3 regions of the Clostridium sp. DFI.1.208 genome follow, and region 2 is predicted to be linked to each of the others. Evidence: predicted binding sites of a transcription regulator. Region 2 holds the regulator's gene; each other region holds the start of a gene.
What was found. The regulator HrcA, encoded in region 2, represses chaperone genes, less so after heat shock. The targets are predictions, from matches to a motif close to TGTTAGCACTCNNNNNNNNNGAGTGCTAACA.

Region 1: NE665_RS04705 (co-chaperone GroES) is a predicted target of HrcA. The motif match lies at 1,285-1,315, and genes of this name have one in related genera.
Region 3: NE665_RS18700 (Hsp20/alpha crystallin family protein) is a predicted target of HrcA. The motif match lies at 1,213-1,243, and genes of this name have one in related genera.

What each region holds. Positions count from the first base shown of each region.
Region 1 covers NZ_JANGCA010000006.1:70,141-72,415, forward strand. Annotated here, with positions in the region: gene groL (chaperonin GroEL) at 1-976, opposite strand, end outside; gene NE665_RS04705 (co-chaperone GroES) at 999-1,265, opposite strand; gene NE665_RS04710 (hypothetical protein) at 1,643-2,275, opposite strand, start outside.
Region 2 covers NZ_JANGCA010000008.1:27,104-29,378, reverse strand. Annotated here, with positions in the region: gene pgeF (peptidoglycan editing factor PgeF) at 1-611, opposite strand, end outside; gene hrcA (heat-inducible transcriptional repressor HrcA) at 894-1,910, shown strand; gene grpE (nucleotide exchange factor GrpE) at 1,921-2,275, shown strand, end outside.
Region 3 covers NZ_JANGCA010000047.1:18,504-20,778, reverse strand. Annotated here, with positions in the region: gene NE665_RS18710 (amidohydrolase) at 1-550, shown strand, start outside; gene NE665_RS18705 (hypothetical protein) at 753-1,058, opposite strand; gene NE665_RS18700 (Hsp20/alpha crystallin family protein) at 1,395-1,808, shown strand; gene NE665_RS18695 (DUF1653 domain-containing protein) at 1,890-2,275, shown strand, end outside.

The DNA.
Region 1 (2,275 bases), on a different contig from region 2:
CTTTTGTTACAACTACCTTCTTAACAGTACCCAAATCTTCCAGCTTCATTTCCTTCAGATCCATGTTTAAATCCTTGGAGTAGAAGTTTGCTCCTGTCAGAATTGCAATGTCCTTCAGAATTTCCTTCTGGTTGTCACCGAAGCCAGGTGCCTTGGTAGCTACCACATTGAAGGTACCACGCAGCTTGTTTACAACCAATGTGGAAGTAACTTCATTTTCAATATCATCTGCAATCAGCAGCAGCGGTTTGTTTGTCTGTACTACCTGCTCCAGAACCGGTAGAATTTCCTGTACATTATTGATTTTCTGATCAGTAATCAATACATATGCATTTTCCAGCTCAGCCTGCATTTTTTCATGATCGCTTACCATGTATGGAGATACATAGCCCTTGTCATACTGCATACCTTCGCTGATTTCCAGCTCCGTATCAAATCCATTGGATTCATCAACGGAAATCACACCATTGCGTCCAACCTTTTCCATTGACTCAGCGATGATTTTACCGACTTCCTTGCTTCCGCTGGAAATAGCTGCAACGCTTGCAATATCATTGCTTGTTTCCACCTTACGGGATTTTTCCAGGATATGCTTTGCTGCTTCCTTGCTTGCATATTCAATACCCTCTCTCATCAGGACTGGGTTTGCTCCCTTTTCCACCTGACGAAGACCGTTGCTAATCATGCTCTGTGCCAGAATTGTTGCTGTGGTTGTACCATCACCGGCAGTATCGTTGGTTTTATTCGCAACCTCATATACCAGCTTAGCACCCATATTCTCAAACTTGTCTTCCAACTCGATTTCCTTTGCGATGCTGACACCGTCATTGGTAATCAGCGGTGATCCGTATTCTTTCTCCAAAACGACATTACGTCCCTTTGGTCCAAGTGTTACACGTACTGCATCTGCCAGTACATTCACACCATTCAGCATTGCTGTTCTTGCATCCTTTGAAAAACGTACTTCTTTTGCCATGTTCCTTACCTCCTGTTATGTTTTATGCTAATACTGCTAAGATATCTTCTGCTTCAATAATAATGTATTCTTCTTCGTCCAGCTTTACATTCGTACCAGAGTACTCTTTATATACCACCTTGTCATTCTCTTTGATATCAGCCTTGCTTTCAGGACCGATTGCTACCACCGTTGCGTAGCTTGGTACATTTTTTGCGTTGTCAGTCAGGATAATTCCGCTCGCTGTCGTCGTTTCCTTCTCTGCCTTTTCTTTCTTCAAAATGACGTTATCGTGTAATGGTTTCAACATATAAAAATACCTCCTTGTCTTTTAGCACTCGCAGTTGTTAACTGCTAACACATACTATTATACTCAAATTTAGCACTTTGGCAAGAGGATTGCTAAAAAAAGATGAGAAAATTTTTATTGCAAATTCCGGATGCTGGAATTTTACAGCATTTCGGTAAATTCTGTAAGCCTCTTACAAGGCTTATTCGCACTATTCTATGCTAGAGCCGCCCTGTATATGCAAAAGAATCCGTCTCGCATAACGGATTCTTTCACTTGAAATTTACCTCTTTGCTTTTTACAAATAACGATTTCTACTTCTACATGTTATTTACACCCCATGCCATCAACCCCCTGCTGTTTGAACGAAGGTAATGGTGATAAAGCCAATCATGGGGTTACTTAGTATAGGCAGCTTCCTTTAATGTGATTGCAAACTGCTTCAGGAATAGTGCAATATCCTTTTGCACATCCCTCGCCTTTTCAAAGCGAATATTTTGGCGTTCCCAGGTTTTTTGTGCTATCTGTACACTTGGAATACCCAGCTTTTCAACGGTTGCTGTTTCAACAGCCTTGGCAATAGAAGCATCATCTGCTTTTTTCACAAATTCCTCTGCCTCTTTTTTGTATGCAGCAACCTTATCCTCACTGCCCTTTTTAATGAATAATGCAGCCTGTGGATATCCGCTTTGCTCCATCTTGTTTGCTTCCTTATATTCCTTCTGCAAATCCTTCAAAACCTTGAGCTCGATTCCTTTTTCCTTCGCCTTTGCAATGGTGGCTGTAGCGGCAGGCTCCGCCAAAAGACCAACAGCAGCCTTTTTACTCAGCAGCTGCGCCTGCACTTCATTTGCAGAATTGAAATAGCGGATTTCAGGCGTAAGTGTAGACAGCTCTATACTGCTTTCTAATACCTTTTGTGGAACAGCCTGTTCACCAAAGGCCGCAAACATTCCCTCTTTCTGTAAAGCCGCTTCATCACTCCCTATAATGTAGAGATTTCCCCATGTGACTACAGAATCCAGGAGATA
Region 2 (2,275 bases):
CCCTTATTGTCTGCGATTGCTCTGCCATTTGGCAGCAGTGTCAGATAAGCGGATGTATCAAAGCTCATAGCAAGGATGCGATCGATGACATCCTGTTGGATTTCAAAGCTTCGATATGCGATAGCAGGGCCGATATAAGCCATCAGGTGTGCAGGATCAACATGCTCCTTCTGTATGAGCAGGCTTACGGTTTTGCGTGTGATTTCCTGTACGGTACCCTGCCAGCCGCTGTGAATGGCGGCAATGATCCCGGTAAAGGGATCATACAGCAGTACCGGTACACAGTCTGCATGAAAGACACCGATTGCGATATTCCTTTCCTTTGTATAAAGTGCATCACAATCCGCGATTCCCTCCTCATAGACCTGATAGCCTCTGCCGGCGTCAGCAGCGGTTACCTCGTGGATGTGATCGGAGTGCGTCTGCATGGCAAAGGTCCATTGTGACGGCGCTATATGGAGTGCTTGTGACAGGGCATCGCGGTTGCTTAAAACATCCTCTTTTCGCATGCAGGCGTGCAGTGCCATGTTATTGTTTTCCGGCAGGGAGGGGTTGCGCAGCGTAGTACCTGCAAGCAGCTCATCCTCGTAATTCCATTGAATATAATTCATATGATCATTCCTTCTTTCTTTTCTTATATATTTATAGTATATGTGTGTGTTGCCAGGTTTGCCCTGGGAAAAGTATATAGCAAGCGAGGGCACTTGGCAATCCATTTGCGTGAACATGTGCATTTTCTGACATTCCAGCAAAGCAAAGCACATTTTTTAAGATATTTTTAAAAATGAAGGACAATTTTTATGGATTTTAGCACTAAATGGTTGACAGTGCTAAAATATTGGAATATACTATTAGCAGACATAGAGGTTGAGTGCTAGAAAGGAGTGAACCATATGCTTACAAAACGCCAGACGGCGATCTTTAAAACCATTGTAGATGAGTTCACCCGGACAGCCGAACCTGTCGGTTCCAAAAAACTGATGGACCTGCTGGATTTCAACTGTTCAAGTGCCACCATCCGCAATGAGATGGCTGCGCTTGAGGATCTGGGTCTGCTGGAGAAGACACATACCTCCAGCGGTCGTATTCCCAGCAGCCGTGGATATCGATTCTATGTTGAAAATCTGATGGAGCGGGAGCTGGATGACGGTGTCAAGCATTCTTTGCAGGCCGTGTTTCAGGAGCGTCATTATTCGATGGATGAAATCGTCAGGAAAAGCTGTGATATTCTATCCCAGATGACCTCGCTGACCTCTGTCGTTTTAGGCCCGGAGAGCCGTTATCAGACGCTGCAGCACATACAGCTGTTTCCACTCAGTGACACCAGTGCGGTTGCAGTCTTCATCACGGATCACGGACATACGGAGAACAAGACATTCCACTTCAATACAGCCGTGAGCGTTGAGGATATCAAAACCTGCTGTAATCTGCTCAATGACAAGCTGAGCGGCACACCAATCAATGAGGTGGTGGAGCGCATGCAGCAGATTGAGCCGCTGCTGGCCAGTCATATTGCCCGTCACGAGGTGCTGTTTGAAGCCTTCGTCAATGCGTTCATGCGGTTTGCAACCGACCATGTATACTGCAGCGGACAAAGCAATATGCTGTATCAGCCGGAATTTGCAGATATCGAAAAGCTGAAGGAGCTTATGAAAATGCTGGAGGACAGCAGCTTGTTTCGACAGCTGGCCAATCATGAGGGCGATGTCGCCATTGAAATCGGCGGAGACAATGAATTGATTCAGGTCAATAATGTTGCCGTGGTATCCAGTAAGTTTAAGCTGAACGAGGATGAAGAAGGGGAACTGATGATCGTGGGACCTACCCGCATGCAGTACAGCCGTGTCGTTGCCCTTATGGAATATATGAGCAAAGTAATCGAAGATTTATACAGAAGTGAAAATCGATAAGGAGGTCATCATGCAGGAAGAAAAAGAAATTGTAAACGAGGAAGCAAAGACTGCCGAGCAAAGCGAAGAAGCAAAGACGGCGCAGGATGCTGCCAAGGCAGAAAAAAAGGATGCGAAGGATGCGGAAAAGGAAGATAAAAAATCCGCAAAATTCGGTAAGAAGAAAAAAATTGAGGAACTGGAAGAGGAAATCGTAAAGCTGAAGGAAGAGGCAGCCGCAAACAAAAATGCCTATTTCAAGGCGTATGCGGATACAGAAAATCTGAAGAAGCGTCTGCAGAGTGAAAGCGATAATGTTCGCAAGTACCGTATCCAAAGCTTTGCGATGGAAATTCTGCCGGTTCTGGATAACCTGGAGCGTGCGC
Region 3 (2,275 bases), on a different contig from region 2:
TGGCTTTCATCACAGCAGACAGAAAACCACAGATACCCGTCCGGTCATGGTACATTCTCAGACCCTGCGTCCGGATCAGCTGCCGCAGCTAAAGGAAACTGGTGTCATGCCGAGCTATTTCGTTGCCCATGTATATCACTGGGGGGATGTACACCTTGTTAATTTTGGAAAGCAGCGGGCAGAAAACATTTCCTGTACCGCCAGTGCCCTGCAAAATCACATTCCCTTCACCTTCCATCAGGATACCCCGGTAATTCTGCCGGATATGCTGGAAAGTGTATGGACAGCGGTCAATCGTATTACAAAGAATGGAATCGTGCTTGGTGAACAGCAGCGCATCAGTGTTCTGGAAGCATTGAAGGCTGTGACCATTAACGCAGCCTACCAGTATTTTGAAGAGGATCGCAAGGGTACACTGGAGGCCGGGAAGCTGGCAGATCTGGTGATTCTGAGTGAAGACCCATTGCAGGCTGACCCAATGAAGCTTCGTGATATTCAGGTTATGAAAACCATCAAAGAGGGACGTACCATTTATACAAGGGAAAATTAGCAGTATCGCATAAAGCGTAGAGTAAACGAAACCGAAAAAAACGATGTAAAAAACAGACAGCACGTCTGTTTTTTATGATAGTTTCGCATAGGGTGCAGGCATGACAGCGTGCAGCTGTTTCATGCAAGGCTCTCGCAGTTTCAATCACTATGTAAAACCGCTTTCCCTGTCATTTTTGCCATAGCACATCCATTATGTTACTTTAGCTGAAGATTCCTCCATTATAGCGATACTGGGCATAGAACATAATACCGATTCCCAAAGACAGACCGCTAAGCAATACCGGCAGGGAGAGCACATTCAGGTACAGGAGCACAGCAAAGCTGACAAAGCACACCCCCAGCACAGCGAACCCGACTCCCATCAGCTGCAGATAGGCGGCGCTATCCTCTTCCTTCAGATTCTGATAATGATAATCATGCAGAAATGTCCTGCGTTTCCGTACGCCCAGCTCCACTGCAATATAAAACATCCCTATGCTTAACGCCAGAAATAGAACAGCTGCCATAACGTTTTCTTCCCTTCTTTTTCATCATTATATACAATGCATCCACATTCCGCAAGCCCCTGTAAAGCATAAAACAGAACAGCGCCGTAATCCCGCTGGTGCATCCAACAGACTGTGATAAAAAAGCACAGGATACGATAGAAAAAAATCATCTTTTTAGCACTCGGCGCTTGACAGTGCTAAATTATGTGATATAATAACAGTGAAGATGAGGTAGGATACCTGCAGGACATGGTTTTCGGAATCGAGGCGATGGATACTGAGTTGCATCCCGCAGATATTTGTACACATCTGAAAAATCTGATTCATACAATATGATAGAAAGAGGTGGACTTTATGATGAGATTTTTACCAGACGTATTTACAGACACATTTGAAGACATGTGGAAGGATCCGTTTTTCACAAAGAGCAACAGCTGCATGAAAACAGATGTTCGTGAGCTAGACGGTAACTATCTGCTGGACATGGAGCTGCCTGGTTATAAGAAGGAAGACATCCATCTGGAGTTAAAGGATGGATACCTCAACATTACAGCCGCAAAAAACAGTTCCAATGAAGAGAAGGATGACAAAGGAAACATTATCCGTCAGGAGCGCTACAGCGGTTCCTGCGCAAGAAGCTTCTATGTAGGAAATGCAATCCGTGAAGAGGATATCCGCGCAAGCTTTGAGAACGGTGAGCTGAAAATCACCTTCCCGAAGGAGGAAAGCCGCAAGGTTGAAGAAAAACGCTTTATTCCAATAGAATAAATGTGTCAAGGATGCGTAAAAAGCATCCTTTTTCTTTTTGCCTTCCCGCTTCCGTGGTATACTATTAGCAGAGGTGAAGTTATGACAAGCTGGATCAAAGAAGCAGTATTTTATCACATTTATCCGCTGGGCTTTGTTGGCGCAGCACAGTATCATGAGGAAAAGATCACACATTCCATACACAAGGTGGCTGACTGGATTCCCCATATGAAAACGCTGGGAATCAATGCCCTGTATCTGGGACCGGTCTTTGAAAGCCATGAGCATGGCTATGATACAAGCGATTACCGCATACTGGATCATCGCCTGGGAACAAACGAAGATTTCAAAAAGGTATGCGATGCGCTGCATGCCGCGGATATCCGTATCGTACTGGATGGGGTGTTCAATCATGTCGGACGAGATTTCTGGGCGTTTCGCGATGTTCAGGAAAAGAAGGAGGCATCAAGGTATTGCAGCTGGTTTTC